Regions from separate parts of the Streptomyces sp. NBC_00876 genome, predicted to be linked through region 4. Evidence: riboswitches for the same ligand, from Rfam matches in the RefSeq annotation. Region 4 holds a riboswitch; each other region holds the start of a gene.
The links. A riboswitch is a leader RNA that binds a small molecule or an ion and turns the genes downstream of it on or off. The one in region 4 is predicted to bind S-adenosylmethionine.

Region 1 (7,779 bases), 680 kb from region 4:
GCCGCGGCATCCGCATCGGCCGGTGCTTCCGCTGCTTCACCTACGGCCGCCTCCAGCTCTGCGCGCCCCGGGCCGCCCCTCCGACGCCAGACCGAGTCCAGGAGCCTTCGCCCCACGTTCGCCGTGGCATCAACGGCGGCGTCCTCTGCCCGGCCTAACACACCAACCCCGTAGGCAGTCAAAGCCGCCGTCAGATACGGACCGGCTTGATCCACCAAGGCAACGATTTCAGCATCCACGCCCGCGTCCCCGTTCTTCTTCTGGCCTTGTGCGAACTCAGTGTGGCCCACTGCCCTGCCGCCCGAACATGGAATGAGGGACAGCAGTCAAGTTGCTCTACCGAGAACGCCCGATGAACCGCAGCGCCTGCGATGCCGTCGTACGGTCCCATCTCTCCGCGCAACCACGGACCGAACCACGGACGAGTCAACGGGTCCGTAGCGCCCGACACCTCCCAGTCATCGGCCCAACCGACGATGTGGCCACCAAAGGCCGCCACAGCCTGAGCCACCTGGACGGCCTGCTTCGCCGGGCTGTTGGTCTTCTCCGTCTTCCTCGACAGACGACGCACGGCGACCATGCACTTGCCGCACCCGTCATACGGCTTCGTGATCACGTCTTCGACCTGCTCAGGGGTACCCACGCTCTTGATCATTCCCATCCGCTCCGCATCCGTGTATTGCTGAAGTACCTGGGGGAAGAACAACTACCCCGTCGACGAGGAGCTCGGCCGGCGGATCGCCGGGCTTTCGCCCGACACGAAGCGCATCGCCCGGCACAGCCGGTGGTTCATGCACCGTGCCGTGCGGTGGCTCGCCGGGGAGGCGGGGGTCCGGCAGTTCCTCGATATCGGGTCCGGGATTCCCACCGAGCCGAACCTGCACCAGATCGTTCAGGGCGTCGTCCCCGATACGCGGGTGGTGTACGTGGACAACGATCCCATCGTGCGGGCCCACGCCGAAGTCCTGTTGCAGGGCACGGCGGAAGGGGTGACGGCCTACCTCGATGCCGATGTGCGGGAGCCGGAGCGGATTCTGGAGCCGGCGGGCGAGATCCTCGACTTCGAGCGCCCCGTCGCGCTGTCGTTGATCGCGTTGATGCACTTCGTCGCCGATGGTGAGGACGGCGCCGACGGTGCGCACGAGCTGGTGGAGCGGCTCGTCGCGCGGCTCGCTCCCGGCAGCTACCTCGTGCTGTCCCAGCTCACCAGTGACTTCGACCCGGAGAACGTCGAGCAGGGCGTGGCCTCCTACGCCGCGGGCGGGGTGACACTCGTGCCCCGGTCGCGCGCGCGTGTGCGCAGGTTCTTCGAAGGGCTGGAATGGGTCGAACCGGGCGTCGTCCAGGTGGTCGACTGGCACCCGGAGCTCAACCTCCGCGAGCTCCCGGTGGAGACTCAGCCCGTTTCGGTCTACGGGGCTGTGGCCCGGAAACCGTAGGGGCAGGGGAACATTGGCCGGCTGTTCCGATTGGATCCGTTCCGTTCCGGTCCGTTGCCGTCTGTTCGGCCGAAAGCCACCGCGTGCACACTGCACGGGCCTTCCGTAGGCGTGCCGATTCTGGAAAACTCCAGTCGCTTTCGCCCCACGTCCCCTCACCCCGCAGAGGCCCCCACCCATGGCTGAACTGAACCGTCGCCGGCTCCTGCAACTCGCCGGAGGCACCGCAGCCTTCACCGCGTTGTCGTCCAGCATCGCCCGCGCCGCCTCCCTTCCCGCGCGGGGGCGTACCGGAACGCTCCAGGACGTCGAGCACATCGTCGTACTCATGCAGGAGAACCGTTCCTTCGACCACTACTTCGGCACGATGAAGGGTGTACGCGGATACGGTGACCCGCGGCCGGTCACGCTTCCCAGCGGAAAGCCGGTCTGGCACCAGAAGGATCTTCTCGGCAGGGAGGTGCTGCCCTTCCGGCCGCCGGCCGACGATCTCGGGATGCAGTTCCTCCAGGACCTGAACCACGACTGGGCGGGCGGTCACTGGGCGTTCAACAAGGGCGCGTACGACAAGTGGGTGCCTGCCAAGACGGCGACCACGATGGCCCACCTCACCCGTGAGGACATCCCGTTCCACTACGCCCTCGCCGACGCGTTCACCGTCTGCGATGCCTACCACTGCTCGTTCATCGGGTCGACCGACCCGAACCGCTACTACCTGTGGAGCGGATACACCGGGAACGACCGCACCGGTGGCGGTCCCGTGCTCGGCAACGACGAGTCCGGGTACGGCTGGACCACCTACCCCGAGCGCCTGGAGCAGGCCGGGGTGTCGTGGAAGGTCTACCAGGACATCGGCGACGGGCTCGACGCCGACGGGTCCTGGGGGTGGATCGATGATGCCTACCGAGGGACGTACGGCGACAACTCGCTCCTCTACTTCAACAATTATCGCAATGCCGCACCCGGGGATCCGCTCCACGACAAGGCGCGCACGGGAACGGACATCAAGAACGGCGGCGGGCTCCTCGACGACCTGAAGGCCGACATCCAGGCCGGGACGCTTCCGAAGGTGTCGTGGATCGTCGCCCCCGAGGCCTTCAGTGAGCACCCCAACTGGCCCGCGAATTACGGCGCCTGGTACATCGCGCAGGTGCTGGACGCACTGACCGCCGATCCCGAGGTCTGGGGCAGGACGGCTCTCTTCATCACCTACGACGAGAACGACGGCTTCTTCGATCACGTGGTGCCGCCGTTCGTGCCGTCCGGCGCCTCCCAGGGCCTGTCCACCGTGGACACCTCCGCCGACTACTTCCCCGGCGACATCCGGTACGTGGCAGGGCCGTACGGGCTCGGCCAGCGCGTACCCATGATGGTCGTGTCCCCGTGGAGCACCGGCGGGTACGCGTGCTCGGAGGTCTTCGACCACACCTCCGTCATCCGGTTCATGGAGGAGCGCTTCGGTGTGCGCGAGCCCAACATCTCGCCCTGGCGGCGCGCCATCTGCGGCGACCTCACCTCCGCCTTCGACTTCCGCCGTACCGACACCTCGTCGCCCTCGTTGCCGTCGACCGCCGCCTACGAGCCCCCGGACGGCGACCGGCACCCCGACTACAAACCCGCGCCGCCCGCCACCGGCAGTGTGCCCAAGCAGGAGAAGGGGTCCCGTCCCACCCGGCCGCTGCGCTACGCGCCCTTCGTCGACGGCGCCGCCGACCCGGCCACCGGGAAGTTCCGTCTCACCTTCAGCGGCGGTGCGGACGCCGGTGCGCAGTTCCTGGTGACGTCCGCCAACCGGATCGACGGGCCCTGGACGTACACCACCGAGGCGGGGAAGTCGCTGTCGGACGCCTGGAACACCGCCTACTCGCAGGGGGTGACCGACCTCACCGTCCACGGCCCGAACGGCTTCCTGCGTGCCTTCCGGGCCCCCGGCAAGACAGCCGGCCCCGAGGTGACGGCACGTCATACAGCCGTCGGTGGAAAGCTTGAGCTCACCCTGTCCAACGCAGGCTCCGGCGCCGTCCACCTCACCGTCCGCAGCGCGGTCGGATACGGGGGAGCGGCGCAGACCTTCACCGTCGGTGCCGGGGCGACCGTGAAGCACACCCTTGACCTGCGAAGCAGCAAGCGCTGGTACGACGTCACCGTCACCTCCGACGCGGACGCGGGCTTCCTGCGCCGTTTCGCCGGGCACGTCGAGACGGGCGAATCCGGTTCGAGCGACCCGGGTCTCATCACCGGCTGAGTGCGGCGGACCCGGCGGACCGGACGGGACACGTGGGGGTGGCGCCCGGGTACGGGCGCTCCCGTACGTTCCTGACCACCCGTCGGGTCGTGCTGTTCGTGTGGGTTAGAGTTTCCTCGGGTCATGAGTTCCAGCGCACAGCCCCGGCTTGCTGGACGGCACCCCGCTCCGCTGCGGGTGCTCCGGGTGACGACCTGCCCCGTGCGCAGGGCACGGGGAACAGCGGACCGCGGTGCAGGGCACTCGGGGTCCCACAACCCGGAAGGCGAGCCCGTCATGCTGCGTCATCTCCCCCAGAACGACTCCGTCCTGAACGACGGCTGCGCACGGTACGCCGCGGGCCACCATGTGCACTGGATCCACGCCAAGAAGTGCCGGCAGGAGCCCGGGCAGGCCGTCGAGATCCTGCTCACCGCGGGCGACGTCCGTGACGACGGATGGGTCGAACTGCGGCCCGCCTTCGACTACGCGGGACACCTCCCCGAGGTGTGGACCCATGCGCCGGACGTGCTGCGGACGAGGCTCGCCGGTCACCGCGGACGCGTGTACTGGCTGGAGCTGTGGCATGCGCTGAAGCTCGTCGACGCCGGCGGCAAGGTGGAGGGACTGGTCAACGTCGGGTTCGAGGGCGGGGTCCTGTGCGACGCCGCGCGCGGCGGCGGACAGGCGTAGATCCACGGCTGGACCGGGCCGCAGAGCGAGGGGTCGCAATCGGGTCACCGCACACCGAGCGGGGGAGCGGGTTCTCCTGGAAGGACGACCGGTTCGCGGAGTACCGCAACGACGGACCGGGCTCCGGTGCGGGCAGCGGCGACCGGCCGCAGCTCACCGATGCCGGTGCGGCCGGTCAGGAGATCGCCGACTGACTGGGCGACTGGACACCGCCGGCGGCCCGAGGCGCGCAGTCACCCGGTCCCGCTGATGTTCCGAACCGGGTGTCCGGCATATCGTGGCGGTAGCCCCATGGCTGCTGCCATGGCCGGAACGAGCGGGAGGCGATGAGTCGAAGCGCTTCGACGCTGCTATGGACACGCTGTGTGTGCGGGTCTAGTCTCGCATCATCTGCGCATGTCGCAGGCGGAGGGTGGCCAGTCGAAGCGCTTCGCCTCATCTGGCCGAACTGTCGCAGCAGGCCGGTATGCGTGCCGGTGTCCGACGTCGTCACGTGATGGAGAGCTGAATGGTCACCCTGGCCGAGGTCGCGCAGCATGCCGGAGTCTCGGCGAGCACGGTGAGCTACGTCCTCAGTGGGAAACGCTCCATCTCGGTGCCCACCAGGCAGCGCGTGGAGCAGAGCATCCAGCAGCTCGGCTACCACCCCAACGCCGGTGCGCGGGCGCTGGCGAGCAGCCGGTCGAACATCATCGCGCTGATGGTCCCCCTGCGTACCGACATGTACGTCCCCGTGATGATGGAGATCGCCATCGCGGTTGCCACCACGGCCCGTACCCACGGCTACGACGTCCTGCTCCTCACCGGGGAGGAGGGCCCCGCGGCGGTGCGGCGCATCGCGGGCAGCTCGCTCGCCGACGCGATGATCCTGATGGACGTCGAACTGCACGACGAGCGGCTGCCGTTGCTGCGCGAGACCGACCGCGCGGCCGTGCTCATCGGACTGCCCGCCGACACCGACGGGCTGACCTGTGTGGATCTCGACTTCGAGGCGACCGGAGCGCTCTGCGTGGAGCACCTCGCCGGCCTCGGTCATCGCGAGGTCGCCGTGATCGGCGAGGCGGCCGCCGTATACGAGCGGCACACCGGCTTCGCCGAGCGGACCGTCGACGGAGTGCGTGCCAAGGCGCAGGAGACCGGCGTGCGGGTGCTGCACCGGCCCTGCGAGGGCGGCTACCCGGCGATGGCCCAGACCCTGTCGCGGATATTCGACGAGCGTCCCGGCACCACCGGGTTCATCGTGCAGAACGAGTCGGCGGTGGAGCCGCTGCTCAACCTGCTGAGGCAGCAGGGCCGGGCCGTCCCCGAGGACGTGTCGGTGGTCGCGATCTGTCCCGAGCAGGTGGCCTCGCAGGCCTCGGTACGGCTCACCTCGGTGGCCATCCCCGCGCAGGAGATGGGGCGCCGCTCGGTCGAGCAGGTCGTCGCCAAGCTCTCCGGCCGCGGCACGGACGAAGTCGAGCTGCTGGCGCCGGAACTGACGGTGCGGGAGAGTACCGGCCCCGCCCCGAAGTAGTCCTGGCGCCCCACCCGAGCGCGCGAGCCGGCCCCCGTGCGGGGGCCGGCTCCTTGTGCGTACGGATCAGCTCGAGGAGACACCGAATCCGTTCGTGGTGAAGTCCAGTCCGCCCGGCGACGAGGTGATCTCGTAGCCGAACTGGACGTCACCGATGGTCTCGTTGCCCCACCAGCCCTTGGTGTCCTTGATCCACTTCAGGATCGGCAGGATGTCCACCGATCCCGACGTGGAGTCCGAGGTGCGCAGGAACGAGAAGACCTGGTTGGCCCCGTTGTCGCCCTTGTAGACGGTCCAGGTGTGACCGCCGAGCGTCAGCGTTCCCTGCGAGGTGCCGAGCGGGCCCACGGCGCCGTTGTAGTTGACCCAGAGCATGACCTCGTAGTCGTAGTCGCTGTCCCAGATGTCGTACGAGGTGTTGTACGCGCCGGACGACGGGACGGTGACGTTGTAGTTGCTGGTGAGCGACGACAGCGAGGTGATGGACTTGCCGACCACCTTCTTCGCGTTGGGGTACGACTTGATGCCGCCCGTGTTCGGGTGGTCGGCCCGAACACCCCAGTTGCTGGAGGAGTTGGCCCAGATGGACTGCGAACCTGCGCCGGAACCCCAGATGTTGTTGTAGAGGGTGTATCCGTCGGACGTGGTGTAGTTGCCCCACTGGTCCGAGGAGGACCAGATCGCGGCCTGAGCGGGGGCGGCGGCGAAGCCGATGAGGGCCGCCACTGCCGTCGCCGAGGCCGTCGCGAACCTGCTGAGCGTGCGGGTACGTCGTGCCATGGTTGTCCCTTCCATGGTGGGGGGGGGATGGGGTGGGGGGAGTGCTACCGCGGTCTCAGGTCGAGAACGCGGTCCACGCCGGCCGTCAGCTCCAGCAGGGCCGAGGGGGTTCCGGCGGAGGATTCGGTGAGGGTGCTCCCGTCGCCCGTACGGACATCGATCCGGGCGTCACGGGTGGGGCGCAGCACCGCGGTCGCGGTGCCGTCGGCGCGCCAGCGCAGATCCAGTCCGGCGCCGAACCTGGTCCGCACGCCGCGCAGTTCACCGCTCGGGCAGCCGGCCAGCGGTGCGGGAATCAGGACCAGTCGGCCGGGTGTCGACTGGACGAGCGACTCGATGACCGCCGCGGGCAGCGCATGGGCGGCGTCCGCGTTGTAGACGTTGCGGGACGGATAGTGCGCACTCATCAGCGAGTCGTGGAAGAAGTCGCCCGCCAGCACGGCGTTCAGCGCGGCCGAGGCGCGGGGAGCGTCCCGCAGCCGTGCGGCGACCAGCGCGTGGTGCAGATGGCCGTGGGCGGAGTCGTTCTCCGATCCGCGCAGTTCCAGTGCGCGGTGCGCGGCGGCCGACAGATCAGGAGCGTCGTACGGATTGATCGCGTCCAGCGGCCACACCGGGTAGAGGTGGCTGAGATGGCGGTGGTCGTAGTTCTCCTCCAGGCCCGGCCACGCCCACTCGGCCAGCGCTCCGTCCTCGTTGACCCGGTAGTCCGGGAGCCTGTCCGCGAGCGCCCGCCGCCGGGCCGAGGCCGGATCGGCGGGGGAGAGGCCGGCCGATGCGGTGAGCGCGTGGCGGGCCGCCGCGAGGTCCATCGTCGCGTTCACCGTTCCCCAGCCGGCGTTGGCAGGACGGTTCTCCGGCGAGTACGAGGGCACGACGGCCACGGTCCCGTCGGGGGCGGTCCGCGTCAGGAAGTCCTCGTAGAACAGGGCGGCCTCGTGCAGCGCGCCGATCAGCCGCGGGTCCGTCACCCCGTTCGTCTCGGCATGCTCGATCAGCGGCTCCAGGAGCCAGTCCGCGCCCGCCGTCCACAGGTGCAGCGGATACGCGCGCTGGAAATGGCGGGTGTGGCCGGACTCGCCGTCGGTGTGGGACGGGGCCACGATGCCGCGCGCCCCGAAGATCGC
Region 2 (7,779 bases), 5.9 Mb from region 4:
CCTCGCCGAGCCGCGCCCGCAGCCGCCGGGTCTCGCTCTCGGCCGCGGACACCTGGGCGGCCGCCTCGGCCCTTACGGCGTCGCTCTCGGCCCTGCCCCGGCGCAGCGCCGCCTCGCCGCGCTTCACCTCGTTGGCCGCGCTGCGCAGTTTGCGCTGCAGCGACTCGGCCTCCTTGCGGGCCGCGTCCAGTTCGACGCGGAGCCGTTCCGTCTCGCTCTTCGTCTGGGACCGGGCCCGGTCGAGTTCCTCGCGCAGCCGTTCCAGTTCGAGCCGGCTCTCCTCGTCGGCCCGCTCGGCGTCGGCCCGCTGGACCTCCTCGCCCGCGGCGGCGACCAGCTTCGCCCAGCCCGCCGGACGCAGCACATAGGCCGCGGCGGCCACGTCGACGGGGTCGGCGGCGGCGGGCGGTGAACCCGCCTCCAGGGCGGCGGCCAGCTCCGGCTGCGTCTCCCTGAGCCGTTCACCGATGCGCCGGCGGAACGCAGCGTCGCCCTCGAGCGCGGCCGCCATGGCGTTCCCGGCGAACTTGGCGCGCCGGGTCGGCGTGAAACGGGCGTACTGCCGGAGCTGGGCCGGAAGTTCGGTGACGGTGAGGCCGCCGAACGCGTCCGAGACCAGCGCGACGACCCGGCGCCGCACTCCTTCGGGCAGCGGGCGGTCGAGCGCCTCCACGGCGTCATCGGCCGCTTCGGCCGACGCGGCGCCGCCCGCGGGCTGCTCCACCATCCGTCACCTCATGTTTGTCCGCACGGCCCCGTCAGGAGTCGGCACCCGGCCTGTCGACTAGTTCGATCTGGTCCACCGCGTTGCACCAACGACAGCGCACCGACTCGATGGTCTCACTGACCACCTCGCGTTCCTCGACGCTCGATTCCCCGGCCAGGTCGAGATGGACGTACTCGACGACCTTGGACGAGCGCGTCACATCGAATCGCGTCAGGTTTCCGCAGAGCGTGCAGCGCCAGCGGGTCCCGTCGGTCGGCTGGGGAACCGTCGTCATCGTTGTGTCCTCTTATCTCGAGCCTCGTGCTGCCGGACAAGGATCTCGCGGTGCACCGTCGAACTGCGGATGTCCTGTCGTCAGCCTACGGCCTCGGCGCATCCCGCCGGCACGGCGAGGCGCTCTGTCCCGTTCCCTCCGCTTGCGTCATGCTCTGTTCATGATCGATCGGCGGGCTGCGGCCGGCAGACTCCTGCGCGCGGCCACCTCGGGCGGACCGCCGGTGACGTACACCCTCATCTCGCTGTGCTGTGTGGCCTTCGTGATCAGCCCGCTCTCCGGACTCAACCCGGTGTACGGCACCGGGGACGCCCTGCTCAGCGCTCAGGCGGGGTACTTCGAACGCTGGGGTGTGATCCCGGGCGAACTGTGGGACGGCTCGGCGCACGCCCTGCTCACCCCGCTCACCGCGCTCTTCGTGCACGGCAGCTGGCTGCACCTGCTGGGCAACATGCTGTTCCTGTACGTGTTCGGAGCGATGGCCGAGGAGCGCATGGGGCACACCGAGTTCGCCTGCTTCTACCTCGGCTGCGGCTACCTGGCCCTGCTCGCCTACGCGGCCGCGCACGCCACGTCCGACCAGACGCTCGTCGGCGCGTCGGGGGCGATCTCCGCGGTGCTCGGGGCCTTCCTCTATCTCTTCCCCAGAGCCCGGGTCACCAGCGTGTTCCCGTTCCTGCTCTTCCTGCCGCTGCGCTTCCCGGCCTGGATCGTGCTGATCTTCTGGTTCGTCCTGCAGTGGCTGGCGGCGCAGGGTGCGGGCAGCGGCCCGGGGGTGGCCTACCTCGCCCATGTCGTCGGCTTCGCCACCGGCTTCCTCTACGCCTGGGGGCGCTACCGGCGTGAGGCTAGAGTGAAGTCTCCAGCCACGGCCACCGAGGGAGAAAGCCAGCCGTGATCACCGCGATCGTGCTCATCAAAACCAGCGTGGACCGGATTCCCGAGATCGCCGAGGCCATCGCGGCCCTGGACAGCGTCAGCGAGGTCTTCTCGGTCACCGGTACGTACGACCTGATCGCCATGGTCCGGGTGGCCAAGCACGACGATCTCGCCGATGTCATCCCCGGCCGGATCAGCAAGATCCCCGGTGTCGAGGGAACCGACACCCACGTGGCGTTCCGTACGTACTCGCAGCACGACCTGGAGGCGGCCTTCGCCATCGGTCTGGACGCCTAGACGCCTAGGCGTCAGCACGTGGGGCCGGGTACGGACAGCTGTCCGTACCCGGCCCCACGTGCTGACGGGCCTCAGATCTGCGCCGTGCCCCGGTCCGGGACGCAACGGCCGTCCTCGGTGCGGTACTTCCACTGGGCGCCCTCGCTGACGAGCTCCCCGACGGCCCGCAGGAAACGCTCGATGTGCTCGTCCGGCGTACCGGCGCCGAAGCTGACCCGGATCGCGTTGAGGGACCGCTCACCCGGCTCGGCCTCCGGCGCGCCGCACTCGCCGACGTCCTGCGGGTCGCTGCCGAGCAGGGTGCGCACCAGCGGGTGGGCGCAGAACAGGCCGTCGCGCACCCCGATGCCGTACTCGGCGGAGAGCGCCGCGGCGAAGTGCGAGCTGTTCCAGCCCTCCACCACGAAGGAGATGACGCCGACCCGCGGGGCGTCGTCGCCGAACAGCGAGAGCACCTTGACCTCGGGCACCTCGGCGAGTCCGGCGCGGACCGCGGAGACCAGCTGCTGCTCGCGGGCGACCAGGCTGTCGAATCCGGCCTCGGTGAGCGCCTTGCAGGCGGAGGCGATGGAGTAGACGCCGATGACGTTGGGCGAGCCGGCCTCGTGGCGGGCGGCGGTGGTGTGCCACTCGACGTCCACCCCGCCGTCGGTGCGCCGGGCGACCTTGCGGGAGGCGCCGCCGCCGGCCAGGTAGGGCTCGGCGTCGCGCAGCCAGTCGGAGCGGCCGGCGAGGACGCCCGAGCCGAACGGCGCGTACAGCTTGTGTCCGGAGAAGGCGACCCAGTCGACGTCCAGCTCGGCGATGTCGACGGGGTGGTGCGGGGCGAGCTGGGCGGCGTCCAGCACGATCCGTGCGCCATGGGCGTGCGCGGCGGCGGCGAGCTCCTTGACCGGCCACAGCTCGCCGGTGACGTTGGAGGCGCCGGTGACGCAGACCAGCGCGGGGCCGTAGGGGTCCCGGTCGGCGAGCGCCCGCTCGAGCGTGGCGACGGCCTGGGCCGGGGTGCGCGGGGCGTTCAGGTACGTCACCCGGGCGTCGCGCCAGGGCAGCAGCGAGGCGTGGTGCTCGGTCTCGTACACGAACACCTGGCAGTCGGCGGGCACGGCCGCGGCCAGCAGGTTGAGCGAGTCCGTGGTCGACCGGGTGAAGATCACCTGGTCGTCGGGGCGGCAGCCGAGGAACTCCGCGACGGTGACGCGGCTGGACTCGAAGAGGTCCGTGGAGAGCTGCGAGAGGTATCCGGCACCGCGGTGGACGCTGCCGTAGTACGGGGCGTAGGCGGCGACGTCGTCCCACACCCGCTGCAGGGCCGGGGCGCTGGCGGCGTAGTCCAGCGCGGCGTAGGTGACCTCACCGCCGGTGACCAGCGGAACCGTCACATCCTTGCCCAGAACCGGCAGAGGCGCACAAATGGACTGGTCGGTGGCAGCGGTGAAGACAGACATGGCGAACTCCCGTAACAGGCAGGCGAATTCCGCGTGCCTGCGGATACGCGGCAGCACGGAAGGAAGAAAGAGGGGTGTGCGGAGGAGGGCCGAAAAGCCCTATCGCATTCGCTTGCTCACAAGAGGCTCCCTGAGGACCAGGACCCCACGGGTGGACATCTCACGATGTCGAGGGGTCCGCGCTTGCCGCAGACCTCGCTGCCTGCGGCCTGGTCTTCACCCGGGGCACCCCGCCACGGACGGAGGGTTGCCGGACAGCGGGCCGGGGCCGTAGTCGCTGTCACTCATGACCTGCCCAGCATCTTGCCATACGTACGGAAACACGCAAGGCGCAGTCCGTATGACGGACTGCGCCCTGCCTCACATCCCGTGCGTTCAGGCGTTGCTGGCCACGACCCATCTCTCCAGCGCGCGCCCGGCCGCCCCCGAGTCGATGGACTCGGCGGCCTTCGCCATACCGGCGGTCAGCTGCTCGGTGAGCGTCCCCTCGCCCGGGTCCAGCGCGACCAGCGCCGCCGCCGAGTTGAGCAGGACGGCGTCCCGTACGGGCCCGGTCTCCCCCGCGAGCAGCCGGCGGGCCACATCGGCGTTGTACGAGGCGTCGGCGCCCCGCAGCGCCTCCACCGGCACCAGGTCGAGGCCGACGTCGCGCGGGTCGAAGGCCTCCTCGCGCACCACCCCGTTCCTGGCCACCCAGACGCGGGAGGTCGCGGTGGTGGTCAGCTCGTCCAGACCGTCGTCGCCGCGGAAGACCAGGGCGGAGTTGCCGCGCTCCGCGAGGACACCCGCGACGATGGGGGCCATCCGCAGGTCGGCGACACCGATGGCCTGCGAGCGGACCCTGGCCGGGTTGGTGAGCGGCCCGAGGATGTTGAACGTGGTCGGCGCGCCGAGCTCCGAGCGGGCCTTCGCCGCGTGCCGCAGGGCCGGGTGGAACTTCACCGCGAAGCAGAAGGTGATGCCCGCCTCCTCCGCGACCTCGACGACACGCTGCGCAGGCAGGTCGAGATTGACGCCGAGCTTGCCCAGGACGTCGGAGGAACCGCTGGCCGACGAGGAGGCACGGTTGCCGTGCTTGACGACCTTGGCACCGGCTCCGGCCACGACGATCGCCGACATGGTGGAGATGTTGACCGTCTTGGCCATGTCGCCGCCGGTGCCGACGATGTCGACCGTACGGCCGGGCACCTCGATGGTGGTGGCGTGCTCGTACATCGCACGGACCAGACCGGACACCTCGGTGACGGTCTCGCCCTTCGCGCGGAGCGCCACGGCGAAGCCGGCGATCTGCGCGTCGGTCGCCGCGCCGCTCATGATGCGGTCCATCGCCCACGCGGTGTCGTCGGCGCTCAGGTCCTCGCCGCGCAGCAGCGGGATCAGCACGCCCGGCCAGGAACGGGCCGCCACGCTGTCGCCGCCGACCGGGGTCACAACGTTCATGGTCCACTCCTGGGGTCCACAGCCGATAAAGGGGATGCGACCACCCTATCGAGCCCCGGGGACAGCGAAGAGCCCCGTCCATCGAACGGACGGGGCTCCTGCTGTGGCGATCAGTTCAGGTGATCAGTGGTGGCCGTGGCCGCTGTTGATCTCCTTGTACTCCTCGGCGGTGGGCTTGGCGATCTGGTTGTTCTCGCCGTAGTAGCCCTTGCTGAGCCTGGCCCGCAGCTTCTGCACCGGGGACACCTTGCGCCGGACACCGTTCTCGTCGACCGTCGGGCCGATCTCGACCGGCTTGTACTGCTCGTGCGCGGTGAGCGTGTGCAGCTGCGCCGGTGAGAGCGGCTCGTGGACCTCGACGAACTCACCGTGCGGCAGGCGCTTGATGAGACCGGACTCGCGTCCGTGCAGCACCTTCTCCTTGTCCCGGCGCTGAAGGCCGAGGCAGATCCGCCTGGTCACGATGAACGCGATGACCGGGCCCACGAAGATGAAGATCCGGACGAACCACGAGATGGCGTTCAGCGACAGGTGGAAGTGCGTGGCCCACAGGTCGTTGCCACCGCCGATGAAGACGATGACGTACTCGGTGATCCAGGCGACGCCGAAGGCCGTACGGGTGGGGGTGTTGCGCGGGCGGTCCAGGATGTGGTGCTCGCGCTTGTCCCCGGTGATCCAGGACTCGATGAACGGGTAGACCGCGATGATCGCGAGCACCAGCCCGAAGGCCATCAGCGGGATGAACACACCCAGGACGAGCGTGTGGCCCCAGAGGTTGATCTCCCAGCCGGGCATCACTCGGATCAGACCCTCGGCGAAGCCCATGTACCAGTCGGGCTGTGCGCCGGTGGACACCTGGTCCGGGCGGTACGGGCCGATGGCCCAGATCGGGTTGATCGAGGCGATGCCCGCGATGACGGCGATGACGCCGAAGACCAGGAAGAAGAACCCTCCGGCCTTCGCCATGTACACCGGCAGCAGCGGCATGCCCACGACGTTCTTGTTGGTCCGGCCGGGACCCGCGAACTGCGTGTGCTTGTGGTAGAAGACCAGGATCAGGTGGCCCACCAGCAGCCCGAGCATGATGCCCGGCAGCAGCAGGATGTGGATCGAGTAGAACCGTGCGACGAAGTCGCCGCCCGGGAACTCCCCGCCGAACAGGAACATCGAGATGTACGTACCGACGACCGGCGTGGCCAGGATCGCGCCCTGGGTGAAGCGGACACCCGTACCCGAGAGCAGGTCGTCCGGGAGCGAGTAGCCGGTGAAGCCGGTGAACATGCCGAGGACGAACAGCAGGAAGCCGAACATCCAGTTGATCTCGCGGGGCTTGCGGAACGCGCCCGTGAAGAACACGCGCATCATGTGCACGAACATGCCGGCCAGGAAGATCAGCGCGGCCCAGTGGTGGATCTGCCGGACGAGCAGACCACCGCGGACGTCGAAGCTGATGTCCAGCGTCGAGGCGTAGGCCTCGGACATCCGGATGCCCTGCATGGGCTCGTACGGGCCGTGGTACACGACCTCGTTCATGCTCGGGTGGAAGAACAGCGTCAGATACACACCCGTGAGGATGATGATGATGAAGCTGTAGAGGCAGATCTCACCGAGCATGAAGGACCAGTGGTCCGGGAAGATCTTGCGCATGTTGGCCTTGGCCAGGGAGTAGATCCCGAGCCGGCCGTCCGCCCAGTCGGCAACCTTCTCACCGGCGGGCGCCTTGCGCTTCGTATCGGTCGCAGTACTCATCCGCGCTCCCAGAATGCAGGACCGACGGGCTCTTCGAAGTCACCGAGCGCCTCGAGGTTGCCCTCGCTGTTCACGCCGATCCGCAGCTGCGGAAGAGCGTGACCGGCCGGACCGAAGATGACGCGGGCGCCGTCGGAGAGGTCGAAGGTGGACTGGTGGCACGGGCAGAGCACGTGGTGCGTCTGCTGCTCGTACAGGCTGATCGGGCAGCCGACGTGGGTGCAGATCTTGGAGAAGGCCACGATTCCCTCGTGGGCCCACTCACGCTCGCGCTTGTCCTTGATGTTGTCCGGCTCGATGCGGATGATCATCAGCGCGGCCTTGGCGATCTGCGTCTGGAAGTCGTGCGCGTCCTCCTCCAGGCCCTCGGGCATGGCGAAGGTCAGCGAACCGACGATGACGTCCTCGGGACGCAGCGGCTCCATCGTGTTCATGTTGATGAGCTGCTTGCCCTTGGCCCACAGGGTCGAGCGGAGCTTCTTCTCCGGCAGCGGACCGAGGTCGCGCAGCAGCACCACACCGGCGAGCGGCACCAGGGCCAGCGCGCCGAACATGGTGTTGCGGATGAGCTTGCGCCGGCCGAACGCGGACTCCTCGGCACCTGCCGCGAAGTCGGCGAGAACCTTCGCCTTGACCTCGGGCTCGGCCGCGATCGCGTGCCGCTCGTCGGCGACCTCCACGTCGGACATCAGCGTGCGCGCCCAGTGGACGGCACCCGCGCCGATCGCGAAGAGCGCCACGCCCAGGGTCAGACCCAGGGAGAAGTTGAGCGCGCTCACATGACCGAACGGGAAGATGAAGACGATCTTGTCGACCGGGAAGATGACGTAGGAGGCGATGAAGCCGACCGTCGCCAGCATGGACAGCGTGAACATGAACGCGACCGCGCGCTCGGACCGGTTGGCGGCCCGTTCGTCGATGTCCTGGATGCGCGGCTTGTGGGCCGGCAGCCCCGGGTCGGCGAA
Region 3 (7,779 bases), 110 kb from region 4:
CGAGTTCGTGCTCACGACGTACGGGACGATGCGGCTGGACGCCCCGAGGCTGGCGGCCACGCGCTGGGGCATGGTGGTCGCCGACGAGGCGCAGCATGTGAAAAACCCCTACTCGGCGACGGCCAGGCAGTTGCGCACGATCGGCGCGCAGGCGCGCGTGGCGCTCACCGGTACCCCCGTGGAGAACAACCTCTCCGAGCTGTGGGCGATCCTCGACTGGACGACGCCCGGCCTGCTGGGCCGGCTCGGCACCTTCCGCACCCGCTACGCGCGGGCCGTGGAGGGAGGCAGCGACCCCGCCGCCGCCGAGCGGCTCGGCGCACTGGTCCGCCCGTTCCTGCTGCGCCGGCGCAAGTCCGACCCCGGCATCGCCCCGGAACTGCCGCCGAAGACCGAGACCGACCGCGCGGTCTCGCTGACCGCCGAACAGGCGGGCCTGTACGAGGCGGTGGTACGCGAGACGCTGGCGGCGATCTCCGACGCCGACGGGATGGCCCGGCGGGGTCTGGTGGTGAAGCTGCTGACCGCGCTCAAGCAGATCTGCAACCATCCGGCCCAGTACCTCAAGGAGGAGGAGCCGCAGATCTCGGACCGCTCGGGGAAGGTGGAGCTGCTCGACGAGTTGCTGGACACCATCCTCTCGGAGGGGGCGGGTGTCCTCGTCTTCACCCAGTACGTCCAGATGGCCCGGCTGCTCGAACGCCATCTGGCAGCACGCGGAATCCCGACCCAGTTCCTGCACGGCGGTACTCCGGTCGCGGCGCGGGAGGCGATGGTGAACCGGTTCCAGGCGGGCGAGGCGCCGGTCTTCCTGCTGTCGCTCAAGGCCGCGGGGACCGGGCTCAACCTCACCCGGGCGGGCCATGTGGTGCACTTCGACCGCTGGTGGAACCCGGCGGTCGAGGCGCAGGCCACCGACCGTGCGTACCGCATCGGGCAGACCCAGCCGGTGCAGGTTCACCGGCTGATCGCCGAGGGGACGATCGAGGACCGGATCGCTGACATGCTCGCCCGTAAACAGGGGCTCGCGGATGCGGTGCTCGGTTCCGGCGAGAGCGCCCTGACCGAGCTCAGCGATGCGGAACTGGCCGATCTGGTGGAGCTGCGAGGGGGCGCACGATGAGTGACGGATACGAGGCCGAGGCCTACGCCGACGATTTCGGCGCCGACGAGCCGCAGGACGCGGACACATCGCAGGAGGAGCGCACGTTCGCGGCTCTGCCGCCCGCGCACGGGCGCGGGTTCGCGGAGTCCTGGTGGGGCCGGGCGTGGCTGCAGGCACTGGAGGACACCGCTCTGGACGGTCAGCAGCTGAAGAAGGGGCGGCGGCTCGCCCGTGAGGGCGCGGTCGGCGCGGTGTCCGTGCGGCCCGGCCGGATCACCGCCGTCGTCCGGGACCGGGACGAGCACGCCCACCGCAGCGATGTGCTCCTCCAGGAGCTGGCCGAGGAGGAATGGGACCGGTTCCTGGACATGGCGGTCGAACGGGCCGGGCACATCGCGGCGCTGCTCGACCGGGAGCTGCCGCCGCATCTGGTCGAGGACGCGGCGGCGGCCGGCGTGGACCTGCTCCCGGCGATCGGCGACCTCGACCCGGAGTGCACCTGCGAGGCCTGGGACCACTGTCCGCACACCGCCGCCCTGTGCTACCAGCTGGCGCGCCTGCTGGACCAGGATCCGTTCGTGCTGCTCCTGATGCGGGGGCGCGGTGAGCGACGGCTGCTGGACGAGCTCCAGGTACGGATCGCGGCCCGGGCCGCGGGGCACGAGGCCGCCGGCCCCGGTGACGGTGAGGGTGACGGCGGTACGGACGAGGCCGGGGGCGGTCCGGTGCGCGGGGTTCCTGCGGCACAGGCGTACGCGAGGGCCGATGCCCTTCCCCCGCTGCCGCCGCCCCCGGTGCTTCCCCAGGAGCCGGGCCTGTCCCCCTCGCTGGACACGGAGACGGACCCGGAGCCGGGTGTGGACCCGTCGGCGCTGGAGATGCTGGCGACGGACAGCGCGGTGCGCGCCCAGCGGATGCTGGCGGACGCGCTGGCTCCCGGCCATGAACACCGGCCCCTGCCGACCGCCCTGACGCCTGGTCAGGACGCGGTGCGGCTGGCCGCCGAAGCGCATCCCGAGCCGTGGATCATGACCCGGCTGGCGACGGGCTCCGGACGCCGGCGCGCCGGGCTGCCCGCCGCGGTGCGCGCCTGGCAGTACGGAGGCGCCGCCGCGCTCGCCGTGCTCGACGAGGAATGGGTTCCGGACGCCGCCGGCCTCGCCCGCGCCAGGACTCAGCTCGCCGGAGCCTGGGAGGAGGACGAGGCGCCACGGCTGCGGGCCGGGCGCAACTGCTGGACGGCTGCGGACGGCACCGTTCAGCTCCGCTACGGGCGGGACGGGCGCTGGTATCCGTACCGCAAGGAGGGCGGGTCCTGGTTCCCGGCGGGTCCCTGCGACGACGACCCCGCGGCGGCATGGGCGCAGGCCGGCGCGGCCGACGTCTGACGGCGCATCATGGGAGGGGTACGGGCTGCCGGACTTCCCGTCCGGCTGCCCGCACCGCCCGTCCCGTCCTGAACAGCCCTTCCACTACGCCGGTTTCGGACTCCTGCCGTCTTTCGCCACCGGCTCGTCACCCGTACGGTAGGGGCCGCGAGACGCTCGGCCGTACATCGGACAGCCCATTCCGGTCATCGGACATGAGGGAGTCACGGGATGCCGGGGGAATCGGGTACCGGGCCGTTGCGCGCTGTCGTCGGTGTCCGGACGGATCAACTGCCGGAACCCGGCCGGTTGATCCGTCCCCCCACACAACAGGAGTACGCATGGACCGCAGAAGGATTCTCCAGGGCGCCGCGGCGACGGCCGCGGCTGCTCTGCTCCCCGCCTCCGTCCGGGCCACCGCCGCGACAACGGGGGACACGGACTATCCGTCGGCTCACTGGGTACCCGCGTCGACGTCCAACTACACCGTTTCGACGCGGCCTTCGGCGTACCCGGTCCAGTACGTGATCATCCATGTCACCCAGGAGATGTTCTCGGACGCCGTGGCCATCTTCCAGAACCCGGCGAAGCAGGTCTCCGCGCACTATGTGGTGCGCTCGGCCGACGGCTACATCGACCAGTGCGTGCGGGAGAAGAACATCGCCTGGCACGCCGGCAACTGGGACTACAACACCCGCAGCATCGGCATCGAGCACGAGGGCTACGTGGACCAGCCCGCCTACTTCACCGACGTCATGTACGAGAAGTCGGCGCTGCTGACGGCCTCGGTCTGCGACCGCTACTCCATCCCGAAGGACCGCGCCCATATTCTCGGACACGTCCAGGTCCCGGGAACCGACCACACCGACCCGGGTCCGAACTGGGACTGGGTCCGCTACATCCGCATGGTCAACCTCCTCGGCACGGGCTGAGAAGCCGCCGGTCCCGGGACTCCCCCGGGACCGCACCGTGGTTGTCGCCGCGGCCCGGGAACGGGTACCGGACCGGCCCACCCTGTGCGAGGGCGGCCGGCCGGCAAGCCGCACCATCGCGGACGCTCGCGGCCGTGCGGCGCGTGCCGTGAGCCGGACACGCCCGGGGTAGCATCAACGGCGGTGCCCATCAGGCGAGACAGCAGGTACAGCCTTCTTGACGGAGTCACGAAGCGCGCCGAAACTGGCGTGGACGGTCACGATTGTCAGCGCCGCCTCTGCGGGAACCGCCCCGCCCAGGTGGTCATCGGCCCCGGCCCGCTGGCAGGCAACCCTTCCACCGCGATGGGGTGCCCCGGGTGACGACCGGGTCCCGTCGGTGCGACGGGGCAAGCGTGGTCTCGCGTATCGCGAGTCCTGAAGGCGGGACCGGTGGCAATGCCCTGCAACGGTTTGACGAGGCGCCTGCACATCGATCTGCTGCGCGTCTCCAGCGCCTATTAGTCCGCGAACAGGACACGTACGCCTCCGGTGAGTCCGGCTGCGTACAGGTCCGTTCGATCCGGACCGGTACGCAGGCGCAGTCGCTCCGCATCCGGCCGCCGGTGCCCACGAGGCGCCGGTGGCTTCCTCGTTCCCCCCAGGAATTCCCATAGGGAGAGTCATGCCCGAGACAGCATCGCGCAGTTCGAGTACAGCCGACCCGTCCCCGTGTACCTCGGTTTCACCCGTGCCGGGCTCAGGTGCCGCACGCCTTCGGACCAGGCCGGCCGTGCCGTCCCCGCGCCTCCACAGCCGTATCGGAGTCGGCCTGGCCGGCGGTTTCTACGCCGCACCGCACCGCTACGAGCTGTTCCTGTCGGAGAACTGCCCGCGCTCGCTGCGCATCTCGATCACCCTCGGGCTGCTCGGTCTGCGGGGCTCGGTCGCCACCACGCTCCTGGGGCATCCCGCCGAGACCTCCGGCGCGTACGCCTCATTGCGCAGGGCGTACGAGGCCACGGAGCACCGCTACGAGGGGCCGCTGACGGCACCCGCGCTGTGCGACCGGTGGAGCGGGCGCATCGTCAGCAACCACACGCCCGGCATCCTCCGTGATCTCGCGGGCCTGCTGTCCGGTCACGACGACGCCTGCCCCTCCGCGCTGCACCCGCCGGCCCTCGCCCCGGACATCGAGGCCCTGCGCGATCTGCTGGACCGGGACGTCACCCCGGCGGCCGGGCCCTCGCAGCGGTCGGCGGCCCTGGACCTGCTGGAAGGCCGGCTCGGTCTCCACGACTACGCGCTGGGCGAGGAGCTGACGGCGGCGGACGTGGACCTGTGGGTGGCGCTCGTCCAACTCGGCCCGGCCGGCGCCCTTCGCTCACACCCCCGGCTCAGGGCCTACGTGAGCCGCCTCTCCCGCCACCCCGCCTTCCCGGACAGGAGCGCCGTGACACCCGAAGCGGCGTGAACCGGGGAGCCCGCCGACGGCCGGCGGGCTCCGTCAGGCCGGGCCGGCCGGACCGGTCCCCGACTGCCCGCCGGGGCCCGGCCGCTCCCCCGCGCCCCTGGCCGCCGACGGATAGTTCACGAACAGGACCCCGTGCACCTCGCCCTCCAACGCGCGGTAGATATGGGGCTGGTCGGCCGCCCAATGGGCGCAGGTACCGGGTTCGACACCGACGGCCCCGTCCCGCGGACCGACGACGGCAGTGCCCGACAGCACCATCAGGCTCTCCCGTGTACCGGGCACATGTGCCTCGGACTCCTGGGTGACTCCGGCCCGGATGCTGATCCGGAACACATCGGTGACCCCGCCCTCGTCCTCGAACCGTTCCAGCAGAACCCCGGTGACGGCGGTGCCCGATACGCCGGCGGGATCCGGGGCCCGGGCGCCCTGCGGCAGCGGGTCGCTCAGCACCGCGCTGAGCGGCTGGCCGAGGGCGGTGGCGAGCGCGTACAGGGTCTCCAGCGTCGGGTTGCGCAGGCCGCTCTCCAGCTCCGACAGTGTCCCCTTGCCCACTCGTGAGCGCCGCGACAGCTCCGACAGCGACAGGTCCTGCTCGCTCCGCAGGGCCCGCAGCCTGCGTCCGACGTCCTCGTTCAGTCCCATCGGCGTGCACCGCTCCACTGTCGCGTTGACGGGCATCGGCCCGGTTCTCTAGTGTTCCATAAACAGAACGTTCCGTATACGGAACAGATCGCGGCGCACCGGTCCCTTCCGGCCATCGGCGACGTCCCGCACGGCACAGGGAAGTGGCTCACTCATGTTCGCGCTCACCCGTATACGTTCGGCCGCTCCGCCCTCCGCCGTGGTCGCCGGGCTGATCGCCGTCATGGTCGGGGTCACCAGCTCCGCGGCGCTGGTCTTCACCGCCGCGAAGGCCGCGGGGGCCGACTCGCGCGAGATCTCCTCCTGGATGCTCGCGCTCGGCGTCGGCCTGGCCTGCACCTGCATCGGCCTGTCGCTGCGCTACCGGGCCCCCGTGGTCACCGCGTGGTCGACACCGGGAGCCGCACTCCTCACGACCGGTCTGAGCGGTGTGTCCATGGCGCAGGCTGTCGGGGCGTTCGTCTTCTCCGCGCTGCTCATCCTCGTGAGCGGGGTGACGGGGTGGTTCAGCCGTGTCATGAGCCGGATCCCCGTGCCACTGGCGGCCGCACTGCTCGCCGGTGTGCTGCTGCGGTTCGGCACAGGACTGTTCAGCACGATGCACGGCAGCTTCGCGGTCGCCTTCCCCATGTTCGTGCTCTATCTGCTCGGGCGGCGTCTGCTGCCCCGCTACGCGGTGCTGCTGGCGCTCGCCGCAGGTGTGCTGGCGACCGCGTTCACCGGGGGCTGGCAGCTGGGCAGGGTCCAGCTCTCCCTGGCCACACCGGTCTTCACCGCCCCGGAGTTCGACTGGAAGGTTCTCGTGAGCGTCGGCGCTCCTCTGTTCGTCGTCACGATGGCATCCCAGAACCTGCCCGGTGTGGCCGTGATCCGGGGCGCCGGGTACGACGTCCCGGTGTCCCCCGTCATGACGTGGACGGGCGCGGCCAACGCCGTACTGGCGCCGTTCGGTGCGTTCGGCCTCAACCTCGCCGCCATCACGGCCGCCATCTGCACGGGCGAGGAGGCACATCCCGACCGCGACAAGCGCTATCTGGCGGCTGTGTGGGCGGGCGTCTTCTACCTCTGCGTGGGACTGCTCGGCGCGACCGTCGCCTCCCTGCTCACCGCCATGCCGCACGAACTCGTCCTGGCCATCGCGGGAATCGGTCTGCTCGCCACCATCGAGTCCTCACTGACCGCCGCCCTGGCCGACAAGGCGTCACGGGAAGCAGCCGTGGTGACGTTCCTGGCCACGGCCTCCGGCGTGACGCTCCTGGGGATCGGCTCGGCGTTCTGGGGGCTGCTGGCCGGCCTGGTCACGAGCGCCATCGCCTCGGTGGGACGCGCCGGGGGCAAGGACCCGGCCCCCGAACCCCTGCCGCGCGAACTCGGCGTCCGCTGAGCCCTGTCGGGCAGGTCCGCCCGCCCATCCCCCTGGTGTCCCTTCCGTGGGACGGGGTTGCTCCGGACCGCCGGAGCAGGATGGGATGACCCCATGCAGAAAGCGGTTTCCCACTCCTGCCCCGAACCCCTGGCGTCCTTCGACCACCTGGACCACCGTTACCGCGGCGAGAACCCGGTCCGCACCCTCGGCCACCTCTTCCACCCCGACCGCCGGCTGCTGGCGCTCGCGGTCGCCATCTTCGTCGTGAAGCACAGCCCCATCTGGCTGCTGCCGCTGATCACCGCCACCGTCCTGGACGTCGTCGTCCAGCACGGACCGGAGTCCGGGCTCTGGAAGTCCACCGGCGTCCTCCTGTTCATCCTCGTGATCAACTACCCGCTCCACCAGTGGTACGTCCGGTGCCTCGGCGGCAGTATCCGCCGCATGGGCACCACCCTGCGCTCGGCGCTGTGCCGTCGGATGCAGCAGTTGTCCGTCGGCTACCACGCGCGGGTCAGTTCCAGCGTGCTCCAGGCCAAGGTGGTCCGTGACGTCGAGTCGGTGGAACAGATGATGCAGCAGAGCGCCGACATGGGCCTCGGCGCCGTGGTGACCCTGGTCGGCGGACTCGTCGTCATCGGTGTGCGCGTGCCCCAGTTCCTGCCCGTCTTCCTGATCGTCGTGCCCGCGGCCGGATTCCTCGTGATGAAGCTGCGCGCACGGCTGCGCAGCCACAACGAGTCCTTCCGCCGCGAGGTCGAACAACTCTCCTCCCGCGTCGGCGAGATGACGACGCTCATCCCCATCACCCGCGCCCACGGCCTGGAGCGGACCGCGCTGGGCCGCGTCGACGGTTCGCTGCGCCAGGTGTTCGCGGCAGGTCTGCGCCTGGACGTGATCAACGGCCGCTTCGG
Region 4 (7,779 bases):
GTGGCGGGCGAGCCGGGCCTTGACGTCCGTATAGAACGCCTGGCCCTCGTTCAGGGTGCTGTACCGGCTGAAGATCGCGTCGGCGTCGGCGGCCGCGAACTCGCGTCCTTCGTCGGAGTCGCCCGCCTGGAAGATGACCGGGCGGCCCTGCGGGCTGCGCGGGACGTTGAACTGCCCCTCTATGTCGAAGTGCTGACCCTTGTGCGCGAAGGCTCCGGCGCACGCATCCCGGAGGAAGGCGCCTGCCTGCTGGTCGGCGACTATCTCGTCACCTCGCCATGAGTCGAACAGCTCGTTGGCGGTGGCCAGGAACTCCTTGGCCCGGGAATACCGCTCGTCCTGCGGGAGGAATCCGCCGCGCCGGAAGTTCTCGCCGGTGAAGGCGTCCCACGAGGTGACGACGTTCCACGCCGCCCGGCCACCCGAGAGGTGATCGAGGCTGGCGAACTGCCGGGCCACTTCGTAGGGCTCGTTGAAGGTGGAGTTGATGGTGCCGGTCAGTCCGAGGTGTTCGGTGACGGCGGCGAGGGCGGACAGCACAGTGAAGGTGTCGGGGCGGCCCACTACGTCCAAGTCGTATAGCTGGCCGCCCTGTTCACGCAGACGTAGTCCTTCGGCGAGGAACAGGAAGTCGAACTTGGCGCGTTCGGCGGTACGCGCGAAGTGCGCGAACGAGCTGAACTCGACGTGGCTGCCGGCAGCCGGGTCGCTCCACACGGTGGTGTTGTTGACACCCGGGAAGTGCGCCGCGAGATGGATCTGCTTCAACGGCTTGGCGGTGTTGCTGGCGGTGCTGCTGCCGGTGCCCTGGTTGGTGCTCATGTCGGTGGTCCCTCCGGCTCAGACGGTGGCGTAGCGGTTGGCGGGGCGGGCGAGTCCGAGCAGCCCGCGCAGGGTGTCGGCCTCGTAGGCGTTCCGGAAGGCGCCGCGGCTCTGCAGTTCGGGCACGAGTGCACGGGTGATCGCCGTGAGGTCGTGGCCGATCACGGCGGGGCGCAGGCGGAAGCCGGACAGCCCGGTCTGCTGCCATGCGAGGAGCAGGTCCGCCAGTTGCGCGGGCGTGCCGGTGAACACCTTCGCGTCGCTGGTGTACGGGCGGCCGGCCAGCCTGTCCAGGCGGTCGCGGCGGGCTGCCGCCGCTGCGGGGTCGTCGTCGAGGAACACCACGAGGTCACCGAAGATGTGCAGGGGTTCCGCGGCCCGGCCCGCCGCCGCCTGTTCGGCGCGGATCTCGTCGATGACGGCTGCGGCCTGCCCGGTGTCGTGCGGGGTGACGTAGCCGATGTCCGTCGAGCGGGCCACCAGTTGGAAGGGAACACTGCCGTGCGCCAGGGCACTGACGACCGGTTGCCCCTGCGGGGGCCGGGGCGTGATCGAGGGGCCCTTGACGTTGAAGTGGCGGCTCTCGAAGTCGATGTAGTGCAGCTTCTCGCGGTCGATGAAGCGGCCTGTGGTGACGTCGCGGATCTCCGCGCCGTCCTCCCAGCTGTCCCACAGCCGGCGTACCGCCTCGATGTGGTCACCGGCCTCGTCGAAGAGCTCGGCGGTCAGCTCCCGTACATCCGGACGGTCCAGGTCCTCGCCGCGCAGGGAGCGGAAGGCGGGGAAGGAGGGGAACGGACGGCGGCCGACGTGGGCCGCCTCATTGCTCCGGGCCGACACCTGGATGCGCAGACCGGCCCGGCCGGTGCTCACATAGTCGAGGGTGGCGATCGCCTTGGAGATGTGGAACGGCTCCGTGTGCGTGGCGACCACGGTCGGCACCAGCCCGATGTGCCGGGTCAGCGGGGCCACCCGCGCGGCGATGAGCACCGCGTCGAGCCGCCCGCGCACCTCGTCGGTGCGGCCGTCGGCCTCCGTGGGCTGCGAGGACTGGAGCCCGAACGCGTCCTCGATCGTCACGAAGTCGAGCAGGCCGCGCTCGGCCTCCTGGACGATGTCGGTCCAGTACGCGGCGGTGAGCAGATCGCGGGGACGTGCCGACGGCTCGCGCCATGCGGCCGGATGCCAGCCCGCACCGTCGAGCGCGACGGCGAGGTGAAGCGGAGAGGACAGGGCAGGGTGCGGCGATGGTGATGCGGACACGAAAGGGTGCCTTCCTGAACGACCGTGGGTGATCGCCGGGCCTCGTCGGGAGGTGCGGCGTCGCGGGTACGGGTCAGGAACGACAGAGCGCGCCGGCCACGCGCTGGAGATCGATGTGCGGCCGGGAGTACAGGTGGACGCGGCGCCTCGGAGCAAGAACCCTGACGAGCGGGCAGGAATCCGATGGCATGACCGTCGCCTCCGTTCGTCCGGATCGGCGGGCCCGAGGGCCTCGCGCCTGCGGGAACCCGGGCGGGTCCCGCCCGGTCTCCCCTGAAGCACCCCGCCACGCAGGAGGGTTGCCGGTCAGCGAGCCAGGGCTTGACGCTGACACTCATGACCTGTCAGGAACGCTACGCGCGGCGGCAGCGGCGCGCAATGCCCCTCAGATCATGGCCGTGCTCACACCGGGTTGCGTGCTCGTGTGACGTGCTCGTGTGACGTGCTCGTGTGACGTGCTCATGTGACCTTGAGAGGGAACACCGCGGCTGTGCCATCTGTTCCTTGTGCGTTCACGCGTTCACGCGTTCACGCGTTACGCGCGTCCCGCGGCCTTCTGGCTCCTGCGGGACAGGGAGTCGACGACCACGGCGGCGAGCAGGACCGATCCCGTGATCATGAACTGGACCGCGTTGCTGACGCCCATGATGTTCATCCCGGACTGGATGGATCCGATGACCAGCGCGCCGAGCAGCGCCGACCAGACGGAACCGCGCCCGCCGAACAGGCTCGTGCCGCCGATGACGGCGGCGGCGATGACGTTCATCAGCAGGTTGCCGCCTCCCGAGGTCTGACTCGCCGACTGGATCTGCCCGGCGAGGAAGAGGCCCCCGACGGCTGCCATGGTGCCGGCGATCGAGAAGACGGACATGCGGACGAACGGCACGCTGATGCCTGCCCTTCGCGCACCCTCCGAGTTGCCGCCGACCGCGAAGACCTTCCGTCCGTACGTGGTGCGGCGCAGTACGAAGTCCAGGACCACGAGCACGATCAGGAAGATCAGCAGGGCCAGCGGGAGGCCCTGGTACCGGTTGAGGATGTACGCGGTGGTGAAGGCGATCGCGGCAATGACGACCGTACGCAGCACGATTTCGGCGACCGGGCGGGAGGGCACTCTGGCTCTCCTGCGGCGCGCGGCGTCCAGCAGGGAGGCCGCCAGGAACAGTCCGACCCCTGCCGCCGCGGTCGCGTAGGCGGCTGCCGGGCTGTGGTAGATGGTCGAGTAGATCTCGGCGACGATGCTGTCGGCCGGGATGTTGACCGTGCCGCTGGAGCCGAGCACCTGAAGCATCAGCCCGTTCCAGGCGAGGTTGCCCGCAAGGGTGACGACGAACGCGGGTACTCCGACCTTCGCGAAGAAGAAGCCCTGGATGAGGCCGACGGCCGTTCCACCCAGCACGGCGATCAGGAGCGCCAGCCATTCGTTCATGCCGTTCAGGACGTTGAGTACCGCGAAGATCGCGGCGCACAGACCGCTGACGGACCCGACGGACAGGTCGATCTCGCCGAGGAGCAGCACGAAGACGATGCCGACGGCGATCATGCCGGTGCCGACGATCTGCTGGCTGAGGTCGGAGAGGTTCTGGGCCGAGAGGAACGTGCTGTTCAGACTGCCGAACACCGTCCAGATGATGATCACGGCGATGACGACGGGGAGGGAGCCCAGTTCCCCGCTGCGCATCTTGCGCCAGAACTCCCCGGCGTACCCGCGGATGCCCTCCTCGCGGACGAGCAGGCGGGTGTCGACGGCGGGCATGGCGTCGTGTGCGGGTTCCTGGGGGTCGTCGTGTGCGGGTTCCCGGGTCATCGCTCCTCCTCCTTCTCCTCCCGCTTTCGGGCCTGGCGGCGGGTGACGGCGCTGTCGGAGGCTCCGGTGATGGCGGAGATGATCTCCTCGGTGGTGGTCGAACGCCGGTCGAAGAAGCCGTTGTTGCGTCCCAGGCGCATCACCGCGATCCGGTCCGCGACCGCCATCACGTCCACCATGTTGTGGCTGACCAGGATGGTTCCGAGGCCGCGTTCCCTGAGCCGCTCGACCAGGTCTAGGACCTCGGCCGTCTGCTCCACGCCCAGGGCCGCGGTGGGCTCGTCCAGGATGACGACCTTCGGGTCGCCGATCAGGGAACGGGCGATGGCCACCGTCTGGCGCTGCCCTCCGGACAGGGAGGCGACGGGGATGCGGACGCTGGGGATGCGGATGGAGAGGGTGTCGAGCAGTTCGCGCGAACGCTGGTCCATGCGTACCTCGTCGAGCACGCCGAAGCGGCGGAGTTCGCGGCCGAGGAAGAGGTTGCCGACCACGTCGAGGTTGTCGCACAGGGCCAGGTCCTGGTAGACGGTCGCGATGCCGAGGTTCTGGGCGTCGTGGGGGCGGCCGATGGCGACCGGGCGGCCCTGCCACTCGATGACGCCCTCGTCCGGCGGGTTGACTCCCGCGATGGCCTTGACCGCGGTCGACTTGCCGGCGCCGTTGTCGCCGACGAGCGCGACGACTTCGCCGGGGTGGACCTCGAGGTCGAAGCCCGACAGTGCCTGGACGGCGCCGAAGCGCTTGGAGATCCCCCGCAGAGTGAGCACAGGTGCTTCCGGCAACGGAACCGCCTCCTGGGTTGCCCGTACGCACGGGCTGACACTCTCGGCCCCCGACGGGCGAGCCGCGCGGTGCGGCTCGCCCGGTTGCGTGGAGCCGGGGTTACTGGAGGCCGGCCTTCGCACAGGCGTCGGCGTAGGCGGGAGTGCAGATCTCATCGACGGTGTACAGGCCGTCCTTGACGACGGTTTCCTTGATGTTGTCCTTGTTGACCACGACCGGCGTCAGCAGCTTGGCCGGGACCTTCTGGCCGCTGCCGCTGGTGACGGTGATCGGCGTCAGGGACTTGGGGATGGCCTTGCCCTGGGCCAGGTCGACCGCCATCGCGGCCGCGGTGTCCGCCTCCGGCTTGTACGGCTTCTCGATGGTGATGGTCTGGGTGCCGGCCAGGATCCGCTGGATCGCGTCCAGCTGGGCGTCCTGCCCGGTCAGCGGAACGCTGATGCCGGCCGCCTTGAGTGCGGTGGCGATACCGGCGGCCAGGCCGTCGTTGGCCGAGTACACGCCGATGATCTTGTCCTTGCCGAGTGCGCTGATGGCGCCCGCCATCTGCTGGTTGGCGTTGTTCGGGTCCCAGTTCGGGGTGTCGTACTCCTTGCCGATCTTCACCTTGCCGTCGAGGACGGAGTGGGCGCCTGCCTTGAACTCGGCGGCGTTCGGGTCGGTCGGTGAGCCGTTCTGCATGACGATCTCGCCGCTGCCGGCCTTGTCGCCCAGTGCGGCGAGCAGTGCCTTGCCCTGCAACTCGCCGACCTTGTGGTTGTCGTACGAGACGTAGGCGTCGACGGGGCCCTGTGCGAGCCGGTCGTACGCCACCACCTTCACACCGGCGTCCCGCGCCTTCTGCACGGAGGACTGGATCGACTTGGCGTCCACGGCATCCAGGATGAGCACCTGGTCGCCCTTGGCGAGGGCGGTGTTCACCTGCTGCTGCTGCGTGGTGGCACTCTCGGCGGCGTTGTAGTAGTCGATCTGGGCGCCGGGGGCGAGTTCCTTGATCTTGTCCTCGATGTAGGGGCGGTCGAATTTCTCGTACCGGGTGGTTTTGCTCTCGGGCAGCAGCAGACCGATCTTCACCTGGTCGGCCGCGCGGCCCGCTCCCGGCTGCGCGGCGCCGCTCGTCGCCACCACTCCGAGTGACAGGGCTGCCGCTCCGGCCAGGGCTATCGCGCTCCGCAATGTACGGGTCATGGGAGGCTCCTTCTCGTACGGCGCCTCCCCTCCACCGGGAGAGCGCGGAAACGAAAATGCGCTTATGGCCTACATATCGACATTAGCGGCAACCCTGAGACCGGCAAGCGGGTGCCATCACCGCACGTCAGAGGGGTGGGAAGGCGGCTGGAAGCCGCTGCGGGGCGTGTTTCGCCCGTCCTGCGGGCGGATCGCGGGGCGGCATCGTACGGGCCCGTGCCGGTGACACCGGCACGGGCCCGTACGATGCCGCCGGGTCAGTCCGTCAGGCCGACGGCGAGAGTCGCCCCCAGCTCCCAGCACGCCTCGATATCGGCCTTGGCGGGCTCCCCCGTCACCGTCACGGCGTCCGCCGCGCGACGCCACCCCAGTCCGGTGGTGATCGACTCGATGGCCCGCACGGCCCCGGTGACGTCGTTGCCGCCATGCACGTAGTACCCGAAGGGACGGCCTCGCGTCGCGTCCAGGCACGGGTAGTAGACCTGGTCGAAGAAGTGCTTGAGAGCGCCGGAGATGTAGCCGAGATTGGCCGGGGTCCCGAGCAGAATGCCGTCGGCGGCGAGCACGTCGGACGCGGTCGCGGCGAGCGCCGCGCGCCGCACGACCCGGACGCCCTCGATCTCGTCGGTCGTCGCACCGGAGACGACCGCTTCGAACAGCGCCTGGCAGTTGGGCGAGGGCGTGTGATGCACGATCAGGAGAGTGGCCACACCCCGGAACCCTGCCCCGCCCGCCGCCCGGCCGCAAGCGAGGCACGCCTTGCGCGGCCGCGCCTCGCCCAGGGTGCGGCGCCTTGAGCCCCGAGCCGGCGGCCGGCGCCCTGTCCGATGGGCCGGCCCGTGTCGGCTCACGGACGTGTCTCAGCGGCTCCCCGAGCCACTCTGCCCTGACCGGCTCTCCCTGCTCCGTCAGGACCGGTGGCCGAAGAACTCGACCTCGGCGACGGCCACTCGACGGCCCTTGCCGGTCCCGAAGGCGGAGTCGACCGTGAGCCGGACCCGCACGATGTCCGTGCCCCGGGTATCGAAGGTCTGCTGACCCGCCTGGTCCTTCAGCGGGATCGTCCGCCTGGTCTCCTTGCCGTCCTTCGAGGTCAGGACCACGGTGATCCGAGCCGGCCTGGCCTGCGTGAGGAACTCGTCCTTGCGCGCGGACGTCCCGGAGAACACCACCATCTTCAGCGTACGAACGGGCTGCGCGAAGTCGCACTCCAGGTACTCCCCCGCGCCGTCACCGGTCTCCCGCACCGCCCAGTACCGGTTGTTGAAGCCGTCGAAGGCGGCACTCGCCCCGTGTCCGGACGCCGCGCCGGAACTGCGGAACGCCGAGGGCGGCAACGCCTCCGGCGCCCCCGTCTCCTCCTTGGCGAACCCGAGGAGGCCGGGCAGATGCGGCAGGGCGAACCAGATTCCGGTCAGCAGCAGGAGCAGGAGGATCGGCAGCATGATCCGGGGCCTGCGACGGGCCCGTGGCGGCCGTGTACCGGCGACATGGGCCTTGCGCGGCCCCCGGCGAAAGATCCGGCGCCACCAGGGCGGGCGGACTGCGGGAGGTGCTCCCGGATCGAGGAGCAGCGCGCAATGGATGCAGAGCGTGCGGTCAGGCGTGTTCTCCGTACGGCAGTTGGGGCACACCACCGGTACGCCAACGGCCGCCGGAGCCGACGATGCGGGGGCGCCGGGCTCCTCGCCGGGCGCCCAGGCCGCGGGGCCGGGCGCCGGCCCGTCCGGGGCGTCCCCGGGGCGCCGGGGCGCCGCCGCTGCCGGCGACGAAGGGGCCGGTGCCGTCAATGGGGGCGGTGGTATCCGTACGGAATCGGGCGCCTGAACGACGGGGGAAGCGGTCGGGCGGGCGGCCTGCGGAACGACTGGCGAACCGACCGGAGAAACGGTTGGCGAAACGGTTGGCGAAGC

Region 1: it holds a riboswitch for S-adenosylmethionine, as region 4 does, so the genes downstream of both, OG782_RS32370 (hypothetical protein) here and OG782_RS35190 (putative leader peptide) in region 4, are expected to answer to the same signal.
Region 2: it holds a riboswitch for S-adenosylmethionine, as region 4 does, so the genes downstream of both, OG782_RS09585 (aminotransferase class V-fold PLP-dependent enzyme) here and OG782_RS35190 (putative leader peptide) in region 4, are expected to answer to the same signal.
Region 3: it holds a riboswitch for S-adenosylmethionine, as region 4 does, so the genes downstream of both, OG782_RS35665 (putative leader peptide) here and OG782_RS35190 (putative leader peptide) in region 4, are expected to answer to the same signal.

The regions. Positions count from the first base shown of each region.
Region 1 is NZ_CP108800.1:7,389,249-7,397,027, forward strand. Features, by position in the region: gene OG782_RS32350 (hypothetical protein) at 1-239, opposite strand, end outside; gene OG782_RS32355 (hypothetical protein) at 191-655, opposite strand; partial or broken gene OG782_RS32360 (SAM-dependent methyltransferase) at 696-1,439, shown strand; gene OG782_RS32365 (phosphocholine-specific phospholipase C) at 1,618-3,684, shown strand; SAM riboswitch class IV at 3,804-3,913, shown strand; gene OG782_RS32370 (hypothetical protein) at 3,961-4,356, shown strand; gene OG782_RS32375 (LacI family DNA-binding transcriptional regulator) at 4,865-5,872, shown strand; gene OG782_RS32380 (GH12 family glycosyl hydrolase domain-containing protein) at 5,939-6,652, opposite strand; gene OG782_RS32385 (glycosyl hydrolase family 95 catalytic domain-containing protein) at 6,697-7,779, opposite strand, start outside.
Region 2 is NZ_CP108800.1:2,177,308-2,185,086, forward strand. Features, by position in the region: gene OG782_RS09565 (NYN domain-containing protein) at 1-724, opposite strand, end outside; gene OG782_RS09570 (hypothetical protein) at 759-1,001, opposite strand; gene OG782_RS09575 (rhomboid family intramembrane serine protease) at 1,162-1,899, shown strand; gene OG782_RS09580 (Lrp/AsnC family transcriptional regulator) at 1,896-2,177, shown strand; gene OG782_RS09585 (aminotransferase class V-fold PLP-dependent enzyme) at 2,249-3,625, opposite strand; SAM riboswitch class IV at 3,800-3,917, opposite strand; gene trpD (anthranilate phosphoribosyltransferase) at 4,001-5,065, opposite strand; gene OG782_RS09595 (cytochrome bc complex cytochrome b subunit) at 5,189-6,814, opposite strand; gene OG782_RS09600 (Rieske 2Fe-2S domain-containing protein) at 6,811-7,779, opposite strand, start outside.
Region 3 is NZ_CP108800.1:8,180,188-8,187,966, reverse strand. Features, by position in the region: gene OG782_RS35680 (DEAD/DEAH box helicase) at 1-1,123, shown strand, start outside; gene OG782_RS35675 (SWF or SNF family helicase) at 1,120-2,493, shown strand; gene OG782_RS35670 (N-acetylmuramoyl-L-alanine amidase) at 2,814-3,404, shown strand; SAM riboswitch class IV at 3,660-3,806, shown strand; gene OG782_RS35665 (putative leader peptide) at 3,843-3,908, shown strand; gene OG782_RS35660 (glutathione S-transferase C-terminal domain-containing protein) at 4,177-4,857, shown strand; gene OG782_RS35655 (helix-turn-helix domain-containing protein) at 4,891-5,499, opposite strand; gene OG782_RS35650 (benzoate/H(+) symporter BenE family transporter) at 5,654-6,883, shown strand; gene OG782_RS35645 (ABC transporter ATP-binding protein) at 6,977-7,779, shown strand, end outside.
Region 4 is NZ_CP108800.1:8,065,330-8,073,108, reverse strand. Features, by position in the region: gene OG782_RS35200 (NtaA/DmoA family FMN-dependent monooxygenase) at 1-822, opposite strand, end outside; gene OG782_RS35195 (LLM class flavin-dependent oxidoreductase) at 841-2,085, opposite strand; gene OG782_RS35190 (putative leader peptide) at 2,159-2,275, opposite strand; SAM riboswitch class IV at 2,315-2,427, opposite strand; gene OG782_RS35185 (sugar ABC transporter permease) at 2,621-3,892, opposite strand; gene OG782_RS35180 (ATP-binding cassette domain-containing protein) at 3,889-4,677, opposite strand; gene OG782_RS35175 (sugar ABC transporter substrate-binding protein) at 4,778-5,866, opposite strand; gene OG782_RS35170 (flavodoxin family protein) at 6,124-6,576, opposite strand; gene OG782_RS35165 (NADase-type glycan-binding domain-containing protein) at 6,775-7,311, opposite strand.